Regions from separate parts of the Amycolatopsis sp. NPDC043889 genome, predicted to be linked through region 2. Evidence: riboswitches for the same ligand, from Rfam matches in the RefSeq annotation. Region 2 holds a riboswitch; the other holds the start of a gene.
What was found. Region 2 has a riboswitch for glycine ahead of gcvP (aminomethyl-transferring glycine dehydrogenase). Riboswitches for the same ligand answer to the same signal wherever they lie in the genome.

Region 1 (11,390 bases), on a different contig from region 2:
GACCCGGTAGGAAGAACCCTCAAAGGTACCGCTTCGAACCTTTAGGTGAGGCTGATGGCGAACAGGCGCGGCATGCTCACGCTGGAACGGCTCCGGGAACTGGTCGAGGACGGCACCGTCGACACGGTGCTGGTGGCGATCACCGACATGCAGGGCAGGCTGCAGGGCAAACGCTGCGCCGCCGAGTACTTCCTCAACGAGGTCGTCGAGCACGCCACCGAAGCGTGCAACTACCTGCTGGCGGTCGACGTGGACATGAACACCGTCGACGGCTACGCGATGTCGTCCTGGGAGACCGGCTACGGCGACTTCGTCATGCGCCCGGACTTCGGCACGCTGCGCCTGCTTCCGTGGCAGGAGGGCACCGCGCTCGTCCTCGCCGACCTCGAACGGGTGGAAGGGGGCGCCGTGGCCCCTTCGCCGCGCCAGATCCTGCGCGGTCAGCTCGATCGGCTCGCCGCACGCGGTCTCGCCGCGTATGTCGGGACCGAACTGGAGTTCATCGTCTTCGACGACACCTTCGAGTCGGCCTGGGACAAGCGGTACCAGGACCTTCGCCCGGCCAATCAGTACAACGTCGACTACTCGATGCTCGGCACCGCGCGGATCGAACCGCTGCTGCGCCGTATCCGCAACGACATGGGCGGAGCGGGCCTGTACGTCGAGTCCGCCAAGGGCGAGTGCAACCCCGGCCAGCACGAGATCGCGTTCCGCTACGCCGACGCGCTGACCACCTGCGACAACCACAGCGTCTACAAGACCGGCTCCAAGGAGATCGCCGCGCAAGAGGGCAAGAGCCTCACGTTCATGGCGAAGTACAACGAACGCGAGGGCAACTCGTGCCACATCCACATCAGCCTGCGCTCCGCCGAGGGCGAACCCGTCCTGGTCGGCGACGGTCCCGGCGGGTTCTCGCCGCTGATGGAGCACTTCCTCGCCGGCCAGCTCGCCGGGCTGCGTGAGCTGACCTACTTCTTCGCGCCGAACATCAACTCCTACAAGCGGTTCGTCCCCGGCAGCTTCGCGCCGACGGCCGTCGCGTGGGGCACCGACAACCGGACGTGCGCGCTCCGCGTCGTCGGGCACGGGGACTCGCTGCGCACCGAGAACAGGGTCCCCGGCGGCGACGTGAACCCGTACCTCGCGGTGGCCGCGCTGATCGCGGCCGGGTTGCACGGCATCGAGAACGAACTGGAGCTGGAGCCGGAGTTCCAGGGCAACGCCTACGGTTCCGGCAAGCCGACCGTGCCGACGACCCTGCGGGAAGCCGCGGCGCTGCTGGATGGGAGCGGGCTCGCGAGGTCCGCGTTCGGAGACGAGGTCGTCGACCACTACCTGAACGCGGCGAAGGTCGAACTGGCCGCGTACGACGCCGCCGTCACCGACTGGGAGAGGATCCGTGGCTTCGAACGGCTCTGAGCCCCTGATCGGGCTCACCTCCTATCTGGAACCCGCGAAGTTCCTCGTCTGGGAGACCGAAGCCGCGCTGCTGCACCGCGTCTACGTCGACGGGATCGTCGCGGCGGGCGGCGTCCCGGTCCTGCTGCCGCCGGTGAGCGGGGCGCACGATCGGCTGATGTCCGCCGTGGACGGGCTCGTGCTGGTCGGCGGCGCCGATGTCGACCCGGCCCGCTACGGCCAGGAGCAGCACGCGACGACGTACACGAGGCCGAACCGCGACGCCTTCGAGTTCGGCCTGCTTCGGTCCGCTTTGGACAGTGGAAAACCGGTGCTGGGTGTGTGTCGCGGGCTGCAGGTGCTCAGCGTCGCGCTGGGCGGCACGCTCGCGCAGCACCTGCCGGACACTTTGGACAGCGTGGATCACCAGCCCGCGCCAGGGACCTTCGGCACCACTACGGTGAGGCTTGCCGAGAGCAGCCGCGTCGCGTCGATCCTCGGCGCCGAGAGCAAGGTGCCGTGTTACCACCATCAGGCGATCGACAGGCTCGGCGACGGGCTGGTCCCGGTCGGCTGGGCCGCCGACGGGACCATCGAGGCGGCCGAACTGCCCGGCGACGGGTTCGTCCTCGGCGTCCAATGGCATCCCGAACAGAACCCCGACGACATCAGGCTTTTCGAGGCACTCGTGGAAGCAGCTAAGGAGCGCGCATGACGTTCGAGGTGATCAACCCCGCCACCGAGGAGGTGGTGAGGTCGGTCGAGCCGACCTCGGCCGAGGAGACCGACGCGGCGATCGCCCGCGCGCACGCGGCGTTCCCCGCCTGGCGCGCGGTGGCCCCCGGCGACCGGGCGCGGCTGCTGCGCCGATTCGCCGACGCCGTCGACGCCGACATCGAGAATCTCGCCCAGCTGGAGGTCGCCAACGCGGGCCACACGATCGGCAACGCGCGCTGGGAAGCGGGCAACGTCCGCGACGTGCTGACGTACTACTCGGCTTCGCCCGAACGGTTGAGCGGCAAGCAGATCCCGGTACCCGGCGGCGTGAACATGACGTTCCACGAGCCGCTCGGCGTGGTCGGGGTGATCGTGCCGTGGAATTTCCCGATGCCCATCGCGGGCTGGGGGTTCGCGCCCGCGCTCGCCGCAGGGAACACCGTCGTGCTCAAACCCGCCGAGCTCACCCCGCTGACCGCCATCCGCCTCGGCGAACTCGCCCGTGAGGCGGGGATCCCCGAAGACGTCTTCCAGGTGCTTCCCGGCAAGGGATCCGTGGTGGGGCAGCGCTTCGTGGACCACCCGGCGGTGCGGAAGGTGGTGTTCACCGGCTCCACCGAGGTCGGCAAGCAGATCATGGCCGGGTGTGCCGCGCAGGTGAAGCGGGTGACGCTGGAACTCGGCGGCAAGAACGCGAACATCGTCTTCGCCGACGCCGACCTGGACAAGGCCGCGGCGACCGCGCCGTACGGCGTCTTCGACAACGCCGGGCAGGACTGCTGCGCGCGGTCGCTGATCCTCGTGCAGTCGAGCGTGTACGAGAAGTTCATGGAGCTGCTGGAACCGGCGGTGAACGGCGTCGTCGTGGGGGATCCGCGGCTGGAAGTGACCGAGATGGGTCCGCTGATCTCGGCCGGGCACCATGCGAAAGTGTCGTCCTATGTGGACGACGCGGCGCCGGTCGCCTTCCGGGGCAACGCGCCCGTCGGTCCCGGATACTGGTTCGCGCCGACCGTCGTCACCCCGCCGGACCTGCGGCATCCGCTGGCGTCGGACGAGATCTTCGGCCCGGTCGTCGCCGTGGTCCCGTTCGCCGACGAGACGGACGCGGTGACCATGGCCAACCACACCGAGTACGGCCTGTCCGGCTCGATCTGGACCCGCGACGTCGGCCGCGCCTTCCGCGTCGCGCGTGGCGTCGAAGCCGGGAACCTGTCGGTCAACTCGCATTCGTCCGTCCGGTACTGGACGCCGTTCGGCGGGTTCAAGCAGTCCGGACTGGGCCGCGAACTGGGCCCCGACGCCGTCGACGCCTTCACCGAGACCAAGAACGTCTTTATCAGCACGGAGGAATAAGGAATGGTTCAGCGTTTCGAAGGCCGCGTCGCGGTCATCACCGGCGGCAGCAGCGGCATCGGCCTCGCCACCGCGCGGCGGCTGGCGAGCGAGGGCGCGAAGGTCGTCATCGGCGACATCTCCGCCGAGGCGGGCAAAGCCGCGGCCGACGAGGTCGGCGGCCTGTTCGTGCAGGCCGACGTCACCGACGCCGAGCAGGTCGAGGCCCTGTTCCAGGCCACTGTGGACACTTTCGGCTCGGTCGACGTCGCGTTCAACAACGCGGGCATCTCCCCGCCCGAGGACGACTCGATCCTCACCACGGGCATCGACGCGTGGGAGAAGGTACAGAAGGTCAACCTGACCTCGGTCTACCTGTGCTGCAAGGCCGTGCTGCCGCATATGCGGCGGCAGGGCAAGGGCTCGATCGTCAACACGGCGTCGTTCGTCGCGGTCATGGGCGCGGCGACGTCGCAGATCTCCTACACCGCGTCCAAGGGCGGGGTGCTGGCGATGAGCCGGGAACTCGGCGTGCAGTTCGCGCGGGAGAACATCCGGGTCAACGCGCTGTGCCCGGGTCCGGTGAACACGCCGCTGCTGAAGGAACTGTTCGCGAAGGACCCCGAGCGGGCGGCACGGCGGCTGGTCCACGTGCCGGTCGGGCGGTTCGCGGAGCCGGAGGAGATCGCGGCGGCCGTCGCGTTCCTGGCGAGCGACGACGCCTCGTTCATCACGGCGTCGCAGTTCCTCGTCGACGGTGGGATCTCCGGCGCCTACGTCACGCCCGTCTGACCGCCACGCATTTAGTCCTCTAAATGCGCGCCGTTGGGTCGCGATGTCCGTGAAGGCCTCCTTCCCTACCTTGAGAGTAGGGAAGGAGGCCTTCACGGACTTGGGCCCGGCGCGAACCGTGGCTGTACTTCCGGCCGCCGTCACTCGTCCCGGTGGCTGGGATGGCGGGCCGCTGACCTGCGCTGTAGTCCTGAGACGCGGGACCACCCGGTTCCGTGATCCGAACAGCGCGGGAGGCCCGACGAATGACCCGGCAGATGAGCACCGCCATGCGTGACTGCATCGACCTGTGCAACGAGTGCCACGTCAGGTGCGAGGAGATGATGACGCGCTGCATGGAGATCGGCGGCGCGAAGCTCGGGATGATGATGGTGACCTGCGCGGACATGTCCCGCATGTCCGCCGACATGATGATGCGCTGCTCCGCCATGGTCGCCGACCTCGAGATGATGCGCATGTGCGCGAAGACGTGCGGCCTCGCCTCCCAGATGATGCGCATGTGCGCCCAGGAGTGCGCCAAGACCGGCGACGCCGAGCTCGCCGACGCGGCCGACATGATGATGCGGTGCGCCGAGCTCTGCGGCACGATCACCGCCGAAATGATGATGGAAAACGCGTAACTCGCGTGTCTGGAGCCGTGACTCGCGTGCTTGGAGGCGGAACTCACGAGTTACGTCTCCAAGCACGCGAGTTCCGGCTCCAAGCACGCGAGTGCGGGTCAAGTGACGTGCTCGGCTGGAAGTAGACGCGCGTCGAACACGCCAGGTACGGTGTGCGCACAACTTCAGACAGGGCCGTCGAGCTGGAGCGGGAGAGCCCCCACGAACGTGGTGGGGCACCGAAGGAGCAAACTCCCCGGAATCTCTCAGGTACCCACTACCGCTTCACGCGAGGCCACTCTGGAAAGCAGGCGCGCAAGTGCGTCTCACCCAAGGTGAAAGCCACCCTCAACGGTGGTGAAACTCTCAGGTGCCATGACAGAGGGGGAGTTCCCAGCGCACCGGTCTATCCGGCGCCTGACCCAAGGAGCTCCCTTGACCAGTACGTCCTTCGACGACCGGCACATCGGCCCCTCGGAGTCCGAGCAGGCCAAGATGCTCGCCGAGGTCGGCTACGGCAGTCTCGATGCCCTGGTGCAGGCCGCCGTGCCGTCCGCGATCCGGGTCACCCGCGACCTCGAACTTCCCCCCGCCGCGTCCGAAGAGGACGCCATCGCCGAGCTTCGCGCGCTCGCCGCGCTCAACAAGCCGATGACGCAGATGATCGGTCTCGGCTTCCACGACACGGTCACCCCGGCGGTCATCCGCCGCAACGTGCTGGAGAACCCGGCCTGGTACACGGCGTACACGCCGTATCAGCCGGAGATCTCGCAGGGCCGTCTCGAAGCCCTCCTCAACTTCCAGACCATGGTCTCGGAGCTGGCCGGTCTCGCCACCGCGAATGCCTCCCTGCTCGACGAGTCCACCGCCGTCGCCGAGGCCGTCATGCTGATGCGCCGCGCGTCGAAGGCGAAGTCGAACAAGGTCGTCCTCGACGCCGAGTGCCTGCCGCAGACGATCGCGGTCGTCCGCACCCGCGCCGAGGCCATGGGCGTCGAGGTCGAGGTCCGTGACCTGCTCACCGGCCTGCCGGAGGAGTTCTTCGGCGTCGTCGTCCAGTACCCGGGCGCTTCCGGCGTGCTGCGCGGCGCGGGCTTCTACTCCGCCATCTCCGAGACCGCGAAGGCCGCCGGCGCGCTGTACGCCGTCGCCGCCGACCTGCTCGCCCTCACGCTGATCACCGCGCCGGGTGAGTTCGGCGCCGACATCGCCGCCGGTTCGACCCAGCGCTTCGGCGTCCCGCTCGGGTACGGCGGTCCGCACGCCGGGTACATGGCCGTCCGCGCCGGGCTCGAACGTTCGCTGCCGGGCCGCCTGGTCGGGGTCTCGGTCGACGCCGACGGCAACCCCGCGTACCGCCTCGCCCTGCAGACGCGTGAGCAGCACATCCGCCGCGAGAAGGCGACCTCCAACATCTGCACCGCGCAGGTGCTGCCCGCCGTGCTCGCCGCGATGTACGCGGTCTACCACGGTCCCGACGGCCTCAAGCGCATCGCGACCCGCGTCCACGGCCTCGCCGCGGGCCTGGCGGACGCCCTCCGAGCGGCAGGCGTCGAGGTCGTGCACGAGGGCTTCTTCGATACCGTCCTCGCCCGCATGCCCGGACAGGCCGAAGCGGTCGTCGCGGTCGCGCGGGAGAACGGGATCAACCTCGGCCCGGTCGACGCCGACCACGTCCGCATCGCGGTCGACGAGGTCACCACGCCCGCGATCATCGCCAAGGTGCTCAACGCGTTCGGCGTCGACACCCCCGCCGCCGACGCCCGTGCGCTGCCCGCCGGCCTCGGCCGCGAGAGCGAGTACCTCACCCACGAGGTCTTCCACTCGCACCGCTCCGAGACCGCGATGCTGCGCTACCTGCGCGGTCTGTCCGATCTGGACTACGCGCTCGACCGCGGCATGATCCCGCTCGGCTCCTGCACGATGAAGCTCAACGCCACCACCGAGATGGAGCCGATCAGCTGGCGCGAGTTCGCGGGGATCCACCCCTTCGCGCCCGCGGACCAGGCCGAGGGCTACCACGTGCTGGTCGAGCAGCTGTCCGGCTGGCTGGCCGAGGTCACCGGGTACGACAAGGTTTCGCTGCAGCCGAACGCGGGCAGCCAGGGCGAGCTCGCCGGTCTGCTCGCGATCCGCGCGTACCACCACGCCAACGGTCAGACCGAGCGCGAGGTCTGCCTGATCCCGTCGTCCGCGCACGGCACGAACGCCGCCTCCGCGGTGATGGCCGGGATGCGCGTCGTCGTGGTCAAGTGCACCGACGAGGGCAACGTCGACCTCGAAGACCTGCGGGCCAAGGTCGAGGCCAACCGCGACACGCTGTCCGCGATCATGGTCACGTACCCGTCCACGCACGGCGTGTACGAGAACGGCATCGACGAGCTGGCCAAGATCGTCCACGACGCGGGCGGCCAGGTCTACGTCGACGGCGCGAACCTCAACGCCCTGCTGGGTCTCGCCAAGCCGGGAGAGTTCGGCGGCGACGTCTCGCACCTGAACCTGCACAAGACCTTCTGCATCCCGCACGGAGGCGGCGGCCCCGGCGTCGGCCCGGTCGCGGTCCGCGCGCACCTCGCGCCGTACCTGCCCAACCACCCGATGCTGGAGAAGGCCGGTCCGGAAACCGGTGTCGGCCCGATCAGCGCCGCACCGTACGGCTCGGCGTCGATCCTGCCGATCTCGTGGGCGTACGTCCGCATGATGGGCGCGGGCGGGCTCACCGCCGCGACGCAGGTCGCGGTCCTCGCGGCGAACTACGTGGCCAAGCGCCTCAACCAGCACTACCCGGTGCTCTACACCGGCCAGGACGGCCTGGTCGCGCACGAGTGCATCCTCGACCTGCGCGGGCTCACCAAGGAGACCGGCGTCACCGTCGACGACGTCGCGAAGCGCCTGATCGACTACGGCTTCCACGCTCCGACCATGTCGTTCCCGGTCGCGGGCACGCTGATGGTCGAGCCGACCGAGTCCGAGGACCTCGGCGAGATCGACCGCTTCATCGCGGCGATGATCGCCATCCGCGCGGAGATCGACGCCGTCGCGCAGGGCAAGTGGGCCGCGGACAACAGCCCGCTGCGCAACGCCCCGCACACCGCCGAGACCCTCGTCGGCGACTGGGACCTGCCGTACGACCGCGAACTGGCGGTGTACCCCGCCGGGGTGAACCGCAAGTCCAAATACTGGCCTCCGGTGCGCCGCATCGACGGTGCGCGCGGGGACCGTAACCTCGTCTGCTCCTGCCCGCCGCTCAACGCCTACGAGAACTGAGGCACTTGATGTCGAAAGAGACGTCCCTGCACGGAGTCCACAAAGGACTGGGTGCGCTGTTCACCGATTTCGCGGGCTGGTCGATGCCGATCCGCTACTCCAGCGAACTGGCTGAGCACAAGGCGGTCCGCGAGGCCGCCGGCCTGTTCGACCTCTCGCACATGGCCGAGATCGAGGTGACCGGCCCGCAGGCCGCCGACACCCTCGACTACGCGCTGGTCGGCAACCTGTCCGGCGTGAAGCCGGGCCGGGCGCGCTACACGATGATCTGCGACGAGAACGGCGGCGTGCTGGACGACCTGGTCGTCTACCGCCTCGCCGACGAGAAGTTCCTGGTCGTGGCCAACGCGGGCAACGCCGGCGTGGTCGCGGAGGCGCTGGCCGAGCGGGTCTCGGGTTTCGACGCGGTCGTCGAGAACAAGTCCGAGGACGTCGCGCTGATCGCCGTCCAGGGCCCGAAGGCCGTCGAGATCCTCGGCGCCGTCACCGACGCCGACCTGGGCGCGCTCAAGTACTACGCGAGCGTCCCGGCCGTCGTGAAGGGGCACGACGTCCTGCTCGCCCGCACCGGGTACACCGGTGAGGACGGCTTCGAGCTGTACGTCCCGGCCGGTGAGGCTCCCGCCGTCTGGCGCATCCTGACCGACGCGGGCGAGCCGCACGGCCTGCTCCCGGCCGGTCTCGCCTGCCGCGACACCCTGCGCCTCGAAGCGGGAATGCCGTTGTACGGCAACGAGCTCAGCCTCCAGCTGAGCCCGTTCGAAGCCGGCCTCGGGCGCGTGGTCAAGTTCGAGAAGCCGGGCGACTTCGTGGGCAAGGCCGCCCTCGAAGAACTGTCCAAGAAGGACGTTCCCAGGGTCCGCGTCGGGCTCAAGGGCTCCGGCCGCCGCGCCCCGCGCCACGGCTACACCGTCCTGGCGGGTGACACCGAGATCGGCGAGGTCACCAGCGGTGCCCTCTCGCCGACGCTGGGTTACCCGATCGCCATGGCCTACGTGGACCGGGAGCACTCCGAGCCCGGCACCGAGCTTTCCGTCGACATCCGGGGCCGTATCGAGCCCGTCGAGGTCGTCGCCCTGCCCTTCTACTCCCGCGCCTGAAAGGCCCTCCTCTGATCATGAGCATCCCCCAGGACCTGAAGTACACGAAGGAACACGAGTGGCTGAGCGTCGCCGACGGCGTCGCCACCGTGGGCATCACCGCCTTCGCCGCCGAGTCGCTCGGTGACATCGTGTTCGTCCAGCTTCCCTCGGTCGGCGACACCGTCACCGCGGGCGAGGTGTTCGGCGAGGTCGAGTCGACCAAATCGGTCAGCGAGCTGTACGCACCCGTGGACGGTGAGGTCGTCGAGGTGAACGAGGCCACAACGGACACCCCCGAGCTCATCAACTCGGACCCGTACGCCGAAGGATGGCTCCTGAAGGTGCGTCTGTCCGGCGACGTGCCCGCCCTGCTCGACGCCCAGGCGTACGCCGTCCTGACCCAGGAGAACTGACATGTTCAATGCTGCCCTGTCCGAAGTGGACCCCGAGGTCGCCGCGGCCGTCGCCGCCGAACTCGACCGGCAGCAGTCGACCCTGGAGATGATCGCCTCGGAGAACTTCGCCCCGGTGGGCGTGCTCGAGGCGCAGGGTTCGGTGCTGACGAACAAGTACGCCGAGGGCTACCCCGGCCGCCGCTACTACGGCGGTTGTGAGCACGTCGACGTCATCGAGCAGCTGGCGATCGACCGCGCGAAGGCCCTGTTCGGCGCCGAGCACGCCAACGTCCAGCCGCATTCGGGCGCGCAGGCCAACGCCGCCGCCATGGTCGCGGTGCTCAACCCCGGCGACACCATCCTCGGTCTCGACCTCGCGCACGGCGGGCACCTGACCCACGGGATGAAGATCAACTTCTCCGGCAAGCTCTACAACGTCGTCGCCTACCACGTCGACAAGGAGACCGGGATCGTCGACGTCGAGGAGATCGAGCGCCTCGCCAAGGAGCACAAGCCGAAGCTGATCATCGCCGGCTGGTCGGCGTACCCGCGTCAGCTCGACTTCGCCGAGTTCCGCCGCATCGCCGACGAGGTCGGCGCGAAGGTCATGGTCGACATGGCGCACTTCGCCGGTCTGGTCGCCGCCGGGCTGCACCCGAGCCCGGTGCCCTACGCCGACATCGTCACCACGACCACGCACAAGACCCTCGGCGGCCCGCGCGGTGGCATCATCCTGTCCCGCCAGGAACTCGCCAAGAAGATCAACTCGGCGGTGTTCCCCGGCCAGCAGGGCGGTCCGCTGGAGCACGTCATCGCGGCCAAGGCCGTCGCGCTGAAGATCGCCGCGAGCGAGGAGTTCCGCGAGCGCCAGCAGCGCGTGCTCGAAGGCGCGAAGATCCTGGCCGACCGCCTTTCGCGCACGGACTGCACCGAGGCCGGAGTCCGCGTGCTGACCGGTGGCACCGACGTGCACCTGGTGCTCGTCGACCTGGTCAACTCCACTTTGGACGGTCAGCAGGCCGAGGACCGGCTGCACTCGGTCGGCATCACGGTCAACCGCAACGCCGTCCCGTTCGACCCGCGTCCGCCGATGGTCACCTCCGGCCTGCGGATCGGCACCCCGGCGCTCGCGACCCGCGGCTTCGGGGCCGAGGACTTCGCCGAGGTGGCCGACATCATCGCCGAGGCGCTGCGCCCGGACTTCGACGAGGCCCTGCGCCAGTCGCTGTCCGCCCGGGTCGAGCTGCTGGCGAAGAAGCACCCGCTGTACGCGGACCTCAACCGATGAGCGCGCTCCCCGAGGGGCGCAAACTTCTCCGGCTCGAAGTCCGCAACGCGCAGACCCCGATCGAGAAGAAGCCGCCGTGGATCAAGACCCGCGCGCGCATGGGTCCGGAGTTCACGGAGCTCAAGGGACTGGTCAAGCGTGAAGGCCTCCACACCGTGTGTGAGGAGGCCGGGTGTCCCAACATCTACGAGTGCTGGGAAGACCGTGAGGCCACGTTCCTGATCGGCGGGGACCAGTGCACGCGGCGCTGTGACTTCTGCCAGATCGACACGGGCAAGCCGGCGGCGCTGGATCGCACCGAGCCGCGCAAGGTGGCGGAGTCGGTGCAGGCCATGGGTTTGCGTTACTCGACGGTGACCGGTGTCGCGCGTGACGACCTGGAAGACGGCGGCGCGTGGCTGTACGCGGAGACCGTCCGTCAGATCCACGCGTTGAACCCGGGCACCGGTGTCGAGCTGTTGATCCCGGACTTCAACGCGGATCCGGATCAGCTGGCCGAGGTGTTCGGTTCGCGGCC
Region 2 (11,390 bases):
CGTGTCCCAGTCCCCGTCACGAAACCGTGAGAGTGATGAAGACCGACGAACAGACCGACCCCGCGTCACCCCAGGCCGCCGCGCCGGCGAGCGCGGAGCTGCCACCGACGGCGCCGTGCACCGTCGTCTGGTGTGGTGGCCGCCCGTACGTCCTCGAGACCTCCGCCGGCCACAACCGCTGGATGGGCACCGACCACCGAGGCAGGCCCGTGGCGCTGACCAGCGCGGACCTGCAACGCCGCGGCTGGACCCACACCCGGGCCAGCTGACGGGGGAGGACCTGCCGCCGCTGGATAGGCTGAGCGGGTGAGTACGCCCCCCGAACCGAGCGTGACCGGCGAAGAGCCTTCCCTGCTGCGGCAGGCCTTGAACGTTCCCAACATGCTTTCGATCCTCCGGCTCGCCGGGGTGCCGGTCTTCCTGTGGCTGCTCCTCGGCCCGAAGGAGGACGGCTGGGCGCTCGCGCTGCTCGTGTTCAGCGCGCTCACCGACTGGCTCGACGGCAAACTCGCCCGCTGGCTCAACCAGATGTCGCGGCTCGGCCAGCTGCTCGACCCCGCCGCCGACCGGCTCTACATCCTCGCGACCCTCATCGCCTTCCTGATCCGCGACATCATCCCGTGGTGGCTGGTGGTTCCGCTGGTCGTCCGCGAGGCGGTACTGGGCGTCTGCGTGTTGCTGCTCCGGCACCGCGGCTTCGCCCCGCCGGAGGTCACCTACATCGGCAAGGGCGCCACTTTCGTGCTGATGTACGCCTTCCCGTTCCTGCTGCTCACCCAGGGCGGTTCCGGCATCGCCGCGATCGCCAGGCCGATCGGCTACGCCTTCACGGCGTGGGGTGCGGTCCTGTACGTCTATTCGGGCGTGCTGTACGTCGTCCAGACCGCACGGGCGCTACGACCGGCCGGACCCGTCGGGTTGCGGGAGGCGCCGGGCGCGTGACCCGGCGGGATGCGAAACTGCGCGCGTCGGTTTCGAGCGAGGGCGTCAGAAAGGGGAGCGGCGTTGTCCACTCCAGAAGAACTGCGGTACACCGAGGAACACGAGTGGGTCTCCGTGCGCGACGGAGGGCTCGTGCGCGTGGGCATCACGGAGTACGCCCAGGACCAGCTCGGTGACGTGGTGTTCGTCGAACTGCCCGAGGTCGGCAAGCAGGTCGGTTCGGGCGACGCGTTCGGCGAGGTCGAGTCGACCAAGAGCGTTTCGGAGCTGTTCGCCCCGCTCGACGGCGAGGTGGTCGCGGTCAACGACGCGGTGACCGAGTCGCCCGAGCTGATCAACAGCGACCCCTACGGCGAGGGCTGGCTGATCGAGCTCCGTCTCGACGACGCGAGCTCGGTGGAATCCCTGCTGGAGGCCGAGGCGTACCAGGCCCTGATCAAGGAATAGCCGCAGGCCGCGGCCCTTCGGGAAGAGTAGGGGGAGCCGCGGGCCGGAGATTCGATCAGGCACGGTACGTTTGACCTCCACACGTTCTTGAGTAGTGGCAACACACATGCGTTAGGAGAGCTCAGGTGAGCACGAACGACGGGCCCGGCGTTCCCCCGGAGCAGTCTCCGGAGCGGACTTCTGTCTTCCGGGCCGACTTCCTGGCCGACGTCGAAGGCACTGAGGCTCCTCCGGCTGCCGAGGCCCCCGTCCAGGGTGTGGACGCGCTGCCCGCGGGTTCCGCGCTGCTGGTCGTCAAGCGGGGTCCGAACGCGGGTTCGCGCTTCCTGCTGGACCGCGACACCACCAGCGCGGGACGGCACCCGGACAGCGACATCTTCCTCGACGACGTCACGGTCTCCCGGCGGCACGCCGAGTTCCGCCGTGAGGGTGGCGAGTTCGTCGTCATCGACGTCGGCAGCCTCAACGGCACCTACGTCAACCGCGAGCCGGTCGACCAGGCCGTCCTCGCCGGTGGCGACGAGGTGCAGATCGGCAAGTTCCGCCTGGTCTTCCTGACCGGCCCGGGTCACGGGGGCCAGGGGGCACGGTGACGGCGGCCGGGCGGCCTGATCGGGACGCGTCGCAGCGCGATGGGTTGAGCATCGGAGCCGTGCTGGCACAGCTGCGCGGCGACTTTCCCGATGTCACCATCTCCAAGATCCGGTTCCTCGAGGCGGAGGGTCTGGTCCAGCCGGGCCGGACCCCGTCGGGGTACCGGCAGTTCGCTTCGGCGGACGTGGAGCGGTTGCGGTTCGTCCTTTCCGCCCAGCGGGATCACTACCTCCCGCTGAAGGTCATCAAGGAACAGTTGGACGCGGCGGATCAGGGCGCCGCGCCCTCGGCGGCGATGCCGCGGCTGCCGCGGAAACTCGTGTCACTCGACGCCCCCGGGGAGAACGGCGGACTGCCGTCCCCGGGGGACTTCGAGACCGACCGCGAGATCAGGCTGACCGAGGAAGATCTGCTCCGCCAGGCCGGCATCGACGCCGCCACCCTGGCTGAGCTGCGGCAATACGGTCTCGTCCGCCCCGGGGCGGCGGGGTTCTTCGACCCGGACGCGGTGCTCGTGGCGAAGACCGTGAAGGCGATGACCGAATTCGGTATAGAGCCGAGACATCTGCGTGCCTTCCGGGCCGCGGCCGACCGCGAGGTCGGCCTGCTGGAGCAGATCGTGACCCCGGTGTATCGGCATCGTGACGAGGACGCCCAGGCGAGGGGTGACGAGGTCGTCCGGGAGCTGGCCGCCTTGACCGTGGCGTTGCACACGCTCTTGGTGAAGGCCGGAATACGGGCTGTCACGGGCGGTTGAACGGCTTCGGGGGCCGGGAGCGGTTGTGCGGTCACTTGTCAATGCCTGAATGTTCGGCACCCTATGCCGTACCGTGAGAGTCGGGTTTGCCACGGGCGAACCGAGAATGTCGGAGACAGCGAGCACAGCGCTCGGAAGACGGGTAGCGTCGGGACTACCGTCGCTTGGTCGTCGAGACAAGCGTTGCAGCCCGTGCGCACGAGAGGGAGGCGAAGCCCGATGAGCGAGATGCGCGTCGTCGGCGTGCGGGTGGAGCTACCCGCGAATCAGCCGATCTTGTTGCTGCGGGAAACCGAAGGCGAGCGTTACCTGCCGATCTGGATCGGCTCGGTCGAGGCCACCGCCATCGCCTTGGAGCAGCAGGGAGTCCGCCCGGCCCGTCCGCTCACCCATGACCTGCTGAAGGAGGTCATCGGAGCGTTGGGCCGTGAGCTGGAACAGGTCGTCATCACCGATCTGAAGGAAGGCACGTTCTTCGCGGAACTGGTCTTCGACGGGGACATCCGGGTTTCGGCGCGACCGAGCGATTCGGTGGCGCTGGCGCTGCGGGTGGGAGTGCCCATCCACGCCGTGGACGCGGTGCTGGAGGAAGCGGGTCTCATCATCCCCGACGAGCAGGAGGACGAGGTCGAGAAGTTCCGCGAGTTCCTCGACTCGGTCTCGCCGGAGGACTTCCGCGGCGCCGACACCTGATCACATCCTGGGATTCCGCGCGAAGGGGCGGTGCCGGTGGCGCCGCCCTTCTTCGTGCGTGCGTTTAGTCCTCTGAATGCGTGGCGCGGCGGCCGGCCGCGCCTCAAGTACGTGAAGGACCCCTTTCCTCGGCTGAGCCGAAGAAAGGGGTCCTTCACGCGCGGTTGCTGTGACTGTTGGTGCACCTGGGGCCAACGTCCGGTCACGGCGACCGTGAGGGCCTCCTTCACTACCTTCAGGGTAGGCAAGGAGGCCTTCACGGACTTCTCCGATCGGGGCGAGCCGACCTCAGGCGGACCGAAAGGTGCCCTTCGCCTCGCACTCGCGACTCACGCGACCCAGTCAGGCGGCGGTCGCCTTGACGAACAGGTCCGCCAGTTCCCGCCCGTACCGCTCCAGGTCCAGTTTCGGATCCGTCGCGAACTTCGCCGCGACACCGTCGATGGCCTGCGCGATCGACAGCGCCATCACGTCCGGCGCGAACTCGCCGAAAGCGCCTTCCTGCTGCCCCTGCCGGAGCTGACGTTCGAGCCTGCCGGTCCGGAACTCCTCGACCAGCGGTGCCGACATGAACCAGCCCTCGGCGTCCGAGCCGCTCGAGCCCATCTCGACCATGACCCGCACCAGTTCCGGGTACGAGCCCAGGAACGCGATCTCCGACTCGATGTAGCCGCGCAGCAGCCCGGCCCGGTCGGTCGTGCCCTGGATCCGCTCCTCGAGGAACTTGTCCTTCATCCCGGTCGCGGTGGTGACCACGGCCTGCATCAGGCCTGCCTTGTTGGTGAAGTGGTACGAGATGATCCGGGTGCTGGACAGCCCGGCCCGCTCCTTGATCTTCGCGAACGACGTCTTGTGGTAGCCGAGGTCGGAGATCGTCGCGATCGTGGCTCCGATGATCTGGGCCCGCCTGGCCGCCTCGGCGACCGACAGCCCCAGCTCCGCCTGGACCTCTTGCATGGCGCTCTGAGTGGAGGGAGTTACTTGCATGAGTAAAAAATAACACGGCTGAGTAAAAGTGGCAACCATGCGGCCGAATGGGGGACCGTGCTCGACAAGCCTCAAGAAGAGCTTGAGGTGGCCCGCGCGTCGCGTTGACCGCTTTGCCGGACGCGCTTACCGTCAATGAAGGTGAATCGCCAAGGTGTGATTCGGATGTCTGGGGCATTCGTCTTGACGAGGAACTCCGGTGCGGACTCACGTGGGTCCGCGCGGCTTTGTTCGCCGGCCGCCAGGTCGGGCGAGGGGAGGCATGGCGTGGTCGAGGCTGGTAGCCCTCAAGAGCCGCTCGTTCCGGTCGCTGACGGCGAGCAGGGCGAGCTGTTCCCCGACTCTTCCCTCCCGGACGAACTCGTCGGCTACCGAGGCCCCGCCGCCTGTCAGATCGCCGGGATCACCTACCGGCAGCTCGACTACTGGGCCCGCACGAAGCTGGTCGCGCCGAGTATCCGCACGGCGCACGGCTCCGGTTCGCAGCGGCTCTACTCGTTCAAGGACATCCTCGTCCTGAAGGTCGTCAAGCGGCTGCTGGACACCGGTGTCTCCCTGCAGAACATCCGCGTCGCCGTCGACCACCTGCGTCTGCGCGGCGTCCGTGACCTCGCCAAGGTCACCCTGTTCTCCGACGGCACCACCGTCTACGAGTGCACCTCGCCCGAAGAGATCGTCGATTTACTCCAGGGCGGGCAAGGTGTCTTCGGGATCGCGGTCAGCGGCGCGATGCAGGAGATCAGCGGCACCATCCACGAGTTCCCGGCCGAGCGGGCCGACGGCGGCGTGATCGAAACGGTCACGCCGGACGAGCTCACACAGCGCCGTAACGCACGTCGCACCGGCTGATCATGAAGCCGCGCGGGCGGCAGGGTAGGCTCACTTCCGCGGTCGACGAATCCGCGCGGGAGAGACCGAGCCGATAACCGTTGAGCTCGGCGCCGAAGGAGCAAGTCCTCCCCGGAACCTCTCAGGCACCCTGGACCGCGCGGAAGAGACGCCTCTGGAAAGTGGTTCGCCAGGTCACAGCCTGGCGGCCCCGCCGACGGTGCAAGCCCGGCTCAACACTCGGGCGAAACTCTCAGGCGCCCCCTCGGGGGTACGGACAGAGTGGGGAGGGCCAGGACAATCGTCCCGGCCCCACCCCCGCGTCTTGGGAGGTCCCCGATGGAGCCCGTATCACTGGCCGCTCTCGAATCCGGGACCCCCTTCGCGGACCGGCACATCGGTCCCGGCGCCGAGGAGCTCGCGCGCATCCTCGACGTCGTCGGCGTCGCTTCCCTGGACGAGCTCGCCGAGCGGGCCGTCCCCGCGTCGCTGCGGGAGTCCGCGACACCGCCGGATCTGCCGCCGCCCGCCACCGAGACCGGCGCGCTCGCCGAACTCCGCGCGCTGGCCGCGCGCGACCGGCCGATGGTCCAGATGATCGGCCTCGGCTACCACGGCACCGTGACCCCGCCGGTGATCCGCCGGAACGTGCTGGAGAGCCCGGCCTGGTACACCGCTTACACGCCGTATCAGCCGGAGATCTCGCAGGGCCGCCTCGAAGCGCTGCTGAACTTCCAGACCATGGTCGCCGATCTGACCGGCCTGCCGATAGCCAACGCCTCCATGCTGGACGAGGCGACCGCCGCGGCGGAAGCGATGACGCTGGTCCGCCGGGCGGGCAAGGCGAAGTCGAACCGGTTCGTGGTCGACGAGGACACCCTTCCGCAGACGATCGAGGTCCTGCGCACCCGAGCCGAACCGCTCGGCATCGAGCTGGTGACCGCGGATCTGTCCCAGGGCATCACCGGACTGGGCCTGGGCGGCGACTTCTTCGGGGTGCTGCTGTCGTATCCGGGCGCGTCGGGAGTCGTCCGCGAATGGGACCACACGATCACCGAGGCCAAGGCACTGGGCGCGGCGGTGGTGATGGCCGCGGATCCGCTGGCGCTGACCCTGTTGCGGTCGCCCGGTGAGCTCGGCGCCGATGTCGCGATCGGATCCACGCAGCGGTTCGGGGTCCCGATGGGCTTCGGCGGGCCGCACGCCGCGTACCTCGCGGTTCGGCAGGGTCTCGAACGGCAGCTGCCCGGCCGTCTGGTCGGGGTGTCGAAGGACGCCGACGGCGCTCCGGCGTACCGGCTCGCGCTCCAGACCCGTGAGCAGCACATCCGCCGCGAGAAGGCGACGAGCAACATCTGCACCGCCCAGGTGCTGCTGGCGGTGATCGCGTCGATGTACGCGGTGTACCACGGTCCCGAAGGCCTGCGCGCCATCGCGAACCGCGCGCACCGGATGGCCACCGTGCTCGCGGCAGGACTCGCCGAGAGCGGTGTCGACGTCGTGCACTGCGAGTTCTTCGACACCGTGATGGTCGCCGTCCCCGGCCGCGCGACCGGGGTCGTCGGCACCGCCCGGGAACTCGGGGTCAACCTGCGGCTCGTCGACGCGGACCACGTCGCCGTCGCCTGCGACGAGACGACGTCCCGTGAGCACCTTTCCCTGGTGTGGAAGGCGTTCGGGGTCGCGGTGTCCGATGTGGACTCGCTCGACGCGGACACCGCGGACGGTTTCCCGCCGGATCTGCGCCGCACCAGCGACTACCTGACGCATTCGGTCTTCCACGCACACCGCTCGGAGACGGCACTGCTCCGGTACCTGAGGTCGTTGTCCGACAAGGACGTCGCGCTCGACCGGAGCATGATCCCGCTCGGCTCCTGCACGATGAAACTCAACGCCACGGCCGAAATGGAGCCGATCACCTGGCCGGAGTTCGCCGGCCTGCACCCGTTCGCGCCCGCCGAGGACGCGGCAGGGCTGCTCACCGTCGTGAAGGATCTGGAGCGGTGGCTCGCCGGCATCACCGGCTACGACGCGGTCTCACTGCAACCGAACGCCGGCAGCCAAGGCGAGTTCGCCGGATTGCTGGCGATTCGCGCCTATCACCGCGAGCGCGGGAACGAGGCGCGTGACGTCTGCCTGATCCCGTCCAGCGCGCACGGGACGAACGCCGCCAGCGCGGTCATGGCGGGGATGCGCGTGGCCGTGGTGAAATGCGACGACGAGGGCAACATCGACCTCGGCCACCTCAGGTCCACTGTGGACGAGCACGCGGACGACCTCGCCGCGATCATGATCACCTATCCCTCGACGCACGGCGTCTACGAGGACACCGTCCGCGAGGTCTGCGCGCTGGTGCACGACGCGGGCGGTCAGGTGTACGTCGACGGGGCGAACCTGAACGCGCTGATCGGAGTCGCGCAGTACGGGAAGTTCGGCGCCGACGTCTCCCATCTGAACCTGCACAAGACCTTCTGCATCCCGCACGGTGGCGGCGGGCCGGGCATCGGCCCGATCGGTGTCCGCGCGCATCTGGCGCCGTATCTGCCGAACCACCCGCTGCAACCGGACGCCGGCCCGGCCACCGGCGTAGGCCCGATCAGCGCCGCGCCGTGGGGGAGCGCGTCGATCCTGCCGATCTCCTGGGCCTACGTCCGGATGATGGGCGCCGACGGCCTGCGGAGGGCGACGCTGACCGCGGTCGCGAACGCCAACTACGTCGCGAAACGTCTCGCCGCGCATTATCCGGTGCTGTACTCCGGGCACGAGGGACTCGTGGCGCACGAGTGCATCCTCGACCTCCGCGCGATCACCAAACGCACCGGCGTCACGGTCGACGACGTCGCCAAACGGCTGGCCGACTATGGCCTCCACGCGCCGACGATGTCCTTCCCGGTCGCGGGGACACTCATGGTCGAGCCCACCGAGAGTGAGGACCTCGGCGAACTCGACCGGTTCTGCGACGCGATGATCGCGATCCGCGCCGAGATCGAGAAGGTCGCCGCAGGGGAGTGGCCGGTGACCGAAAGCCCGCTGCGCAACGCCCCGCACACCGCGCGCTGCCTCGCTGGGGAGTGGGATCGCCCGTACAGCAGGGAGATCGCGGTCTTCCCGGCCGGGTTCACCGCGTCGAAGATCTGGCCCCCGGTGCGGCGGATCGACGGGGCCGCGGGGGACCGCAACCTCGTCTGCTCCTGCCCGCCACCGGAGGCCTTCGCCTGAACCCGCTCCCGATCGCGGTCGCGGGTTCACTGGCATACGCTGCAGCTCAGCCGGGCATCTTGTCGAGAAATCCCAGCACCTGCTTGATCCGCCCGTCCTCGACGGTGATGACGTCGAAACCGATCGCCAGCGGCTCTTCCGCGCCCTCCGGACCGAGGTGCCACTGGAACCGCGCGATGTCGTGATGCGCGTCGGGCGCCGACGGCAGGCTGAACTCCAGGCCCGCGAACTGGGCTTGCGCGCCGGCGATGAAGCCGTCGACACCGTCGTGGCCGGTGACCGCGCCGAGCGGGTCGGTGTAGGCGGCGTCCTCGGTGAACACTTCGGCGATGAGCGCGCGGCGCTTGTCCGCGTCGGTCTCGTTCCACACGGCGATGTACTGCTCGGCGACGCGCTGGATGTCCGACATGGTGTCTCCTCGTTCTGTTGTGGGGTAACCGATGCCGCAACTCTGTCGGCTGAAGGTGGGGCCCGTCGATTACGCGGGAGGTAATGGCGGCTCCGCGCGCGTGGCCGTAGGTTCGTGATCGTGACGACCACAGTGACCGCGAGCCGTGCGGGCCGCCCCGTCGGCGAACTCCTCCGCGAATGGCGCGACCGCCGCCGGATCAGCCAGCTGGATCTCGCCATCTCGGCGGACATCTCCACCCGGCACCTGAGCTTCGTGGAGACGGGCCGGTCCAAGCCCAGTCGCGAGATGGTGCTGAGGCTCGGCGAGCACCTGGAGGTGCCCTTGAGGGAACGCAATCAGCTGCTGCTGGCGGCGGGTTACGCGCCCGCGTACGCCGAAAGCGGTCTTGGCGCCCCGGAAATGGCGGCCGTCCGCAAGGCGGTCCGTCAGCTGATGACGAGTCACGAGCCGTATCCGGCCGCCGTCGCCGACCGCTGGTGGAACCTGGTCGACGCCAACGCGAGCATCTCGATCATGACCAGCCTGGTCTCGCCCGCCTTGATGACGCCTCCGGTCAACGTCCTGCGGGTGACACTGCATCCGGAGGGGATGGCGCCGCACGTGCTGAACCTGGGGGAGTGGCGCGCTCATCTGCTCGGCAGGCTGCGGCGGCAGGTGACCCAGACGGCCGACCCGGCGCTGACCGAGCTCCTGGAGGAACTGCTGTCCTATCCGTGCGCGGATCCCGTCCCCGAGGTGGAGGTCCCCGGACCGGGCGACATCTTCGTCCCGTTGAAGCTACGCCACGAGGACGCGGAACTCACGTTCTTCAGCACGGTCTCCACCTTCGGGACGCCGTTGGACGTCACGGTGGCCGAGCTGGTGATCGAGTCCTTCTTCCCGGCCGACGCGGACACGGCGGAATATCTGCGCGCGTACGCCGCGCGCGGGGTGGAATGATGTAGGAGAAGAAGTCCTGCCACAGACTCCAGTGAGGATTCCTCTTCCATGGCCGTGCCTTCCGTCGTCCTGAACAACGAGGTAGCCATCCCCCAACTCGGTTTCGGTGTCTGGCAGGTCCCCGCGGGCGACACGGCCAAGGTCGTCCGGACCGCCATCGAGGCCGGGTACCGCAGCATCGACACCGCCGCGTCGTACCGGAACGAAGCCGGTGTCGGCGAGGCGATCCGCTCATCGGACGTGCCCCGCGACGAACTGTTCATCACCACGAAACTGCCGAATCCGGGCCACGGCTACGACGAGGCGCTCCGTGCGTTCGACACGAGCCTCACGGAACTCGGCCTGGACCGCGTGGACCTGTACCTGATCCACTGGCCGACGCCTGCCCGCGGGAAGTACGTCGAAACCTGGCGTGCGCTGGAAAAGCTCTACGCGGACGGCCGGGCGCGCGCCATCGGGGTGTCGAACTTCCACGTCCCGCATCTGCGGCGGCTGTTCGACGAAACCGGGATCGTGCCCGCGGTCAACCAGGTCGAGCTGCACCCGCGGCTCCAGCAGACGGCGCTGCGGGAGTTCCATGCCGAGCACGGCATCGTCACCGAGGCCTGGAGCCCGCTCGCGCAGGGATCGCTGCTCTCGGACCCGACACTGACCGCCCTCGCCGCCAAATACGGGAAGAGCCCCGCGCAACTGGTGCTGCGCTGGCATCTGCAGCTCGGCACGGTCGCCATCCCGAAATCCGTGACCCCGTCCCGGATTCGCGAGAACTTCGACGTCTTCGACTTCGAACTGGCCGAGGATGATCTCGCGGCTCTCGCCGAGTTCGACGACGGGACGCGCACCGGCCCGGACCCGGATACCTTCGGCTCGTGAGTGATAACGACGGTTCTAACCGTCCTTACCACTCACGAGACCGATGTGACCGCTGCTGCGCGTGGGAGTCCCAGAGGTAGTGAAGGCCTCCTTGCCAACCCTCAGGGTAGGCAAGGAGGCCTTCACGGACCGGCTGCGGCCAAGTCCTGAGCACGGTTGGCCCTAACGTCCTTGCCGCTCACGAGAGTCGAGGTACGGGAAAGGCCCCTTCCCGAGCGGTGAAGGGGCCTTTCCCGTAGGTTCGTGGACTCTCAGGTGGCCTTGATACCGGCGGCGGCGAAGTCGGCCTGCTGGGCGGGTTGCTGCAGGTACTGCCGGAACGTCTGCGAGGCGCGCATCTGGACCTCGTCGATGCTCTTGCCGGCGAGCCCGACGAGCGGGTAGTCGGCCGAACGCGCTGTCGCGACCGACTGGGCGGGTGAACCGACCAGCTCGGGCTTGGCGGTGTTCAGTTCGGTCACCCAGTAGGTGGACTCTGGGATCCAGGCGGCGGGGAGGCCGCCGATCGAGTCCAGGTTCGTCCGGCCGATGAGGCCGTCGAGCACGGAAGCGGAGGACAGCGCGTCGACCTGGATGACCACGCAGTGGTCGCGGACCACGGTCGCGGCGTTGTTCCACCGCTCGGCCGCCGCTCGCACGGGCTTTTCGATGCTGGGGGTGACGATGATCCGCATCGGGGTGTCGCCGGCGCTGCACGCC

Region 1: another riboswitch for glycine. It lies ahead of gcvP (aminomethyl-transferring glycine dehydrogenase); the one in region 2 lies ahead of gcvP (aminomethyl-transferring glycine dehydrogenase).

Annotation. Positions count from the first base shown of each region.
Region 1 is NZ_JBWKEC010000005.1:188,978-200,367, reverse strand. It holds gene AC0685_RS13140 (glutamine synthetase family protein) at 55-1,419, shown strand; gene AC0685_RS13135 (gamma-glutamyl-gamma-aminobutyrate hydrolase family protein) at 1,400-2,113, shown strand; gene AC0685_RS13130 (aldehyde dehydrogenase family protein) at 2,110-3,471, shown strand; gene AC0685_RS13125 (3-oxoacyl-ACP reductase) at 3,475-4,242, shown strand; gene AC0685_RS13120 (four-helix bundle copper-binding protein) at 4,500-4,862, shown strand; glycine riboswitch at 5,041-5,134, shown strand; gene gcvP (aminomethyl-transferring glycine dehydrogenase) at 5,277-8,108, shown strand; gene gcvT (glycine cleavage system aminomethyltransferase GcvT) at 8,117-9,208, shown strand; gene gcvH (glycine cleavage system protein GcvH) at 9,226-9,603, shown strand; gene glyA (serine hydroxymethyltransferase) at 9,605-10,873, shown strand; gene lipA (lipoyl synthase) at 10,870-11,390, shown strand, end outside.
Region 2 is NZ_JBWKEC010000018.1:17,298-28,687, forward strand. It holds gene AC0685_RS28035 (hypothetical protein) at 36-269, shown strand; gene clsA (cardiolipin synthase ClsA) at 307-942, shown strand; gene gcvH (glycine cleavage system protein GcvH) at 1,006-1,389, shown strand; gene garA (glycogen accumulation regulator GarA) at 1,515-1,982, shown strand; gene ftsR (transcriptional regulator FtsR) at 1,979-2,740, shown strand; gene AC0685_RS28060 (bifunctional nuclease family protein) at 2,960-3,433, shown strand; gene AC0685_RS28065 (TetR/AcrR family transcriptional regulator) at 3,776-4,390, opposite strand; gene AC0685_RS28070 (MerR family transcriptional regulator) at 4,688-5,269, shown strand; glycine riboswitch at 5,316-5,417, shown strand; gene gcvP (aminomethyl-transferring glycine dehydrogenase) at 5,588-8,467, shown strand; gene AC0685_RS28080 (nuclear transport factor 2 family protein) at 8,514-8,876, opposite strand; gene AC0685_RS28085 (helix-turn-helix domain-containing protein) at 8,991-9,818, shown strand; gene AC0685_RS28090 (aldo/keto reductase) at 9,867-10,691, shown strand; gene AC0685_RS28095 (hypothetical protein) at 10,943-11,390, opposite strand, start outside.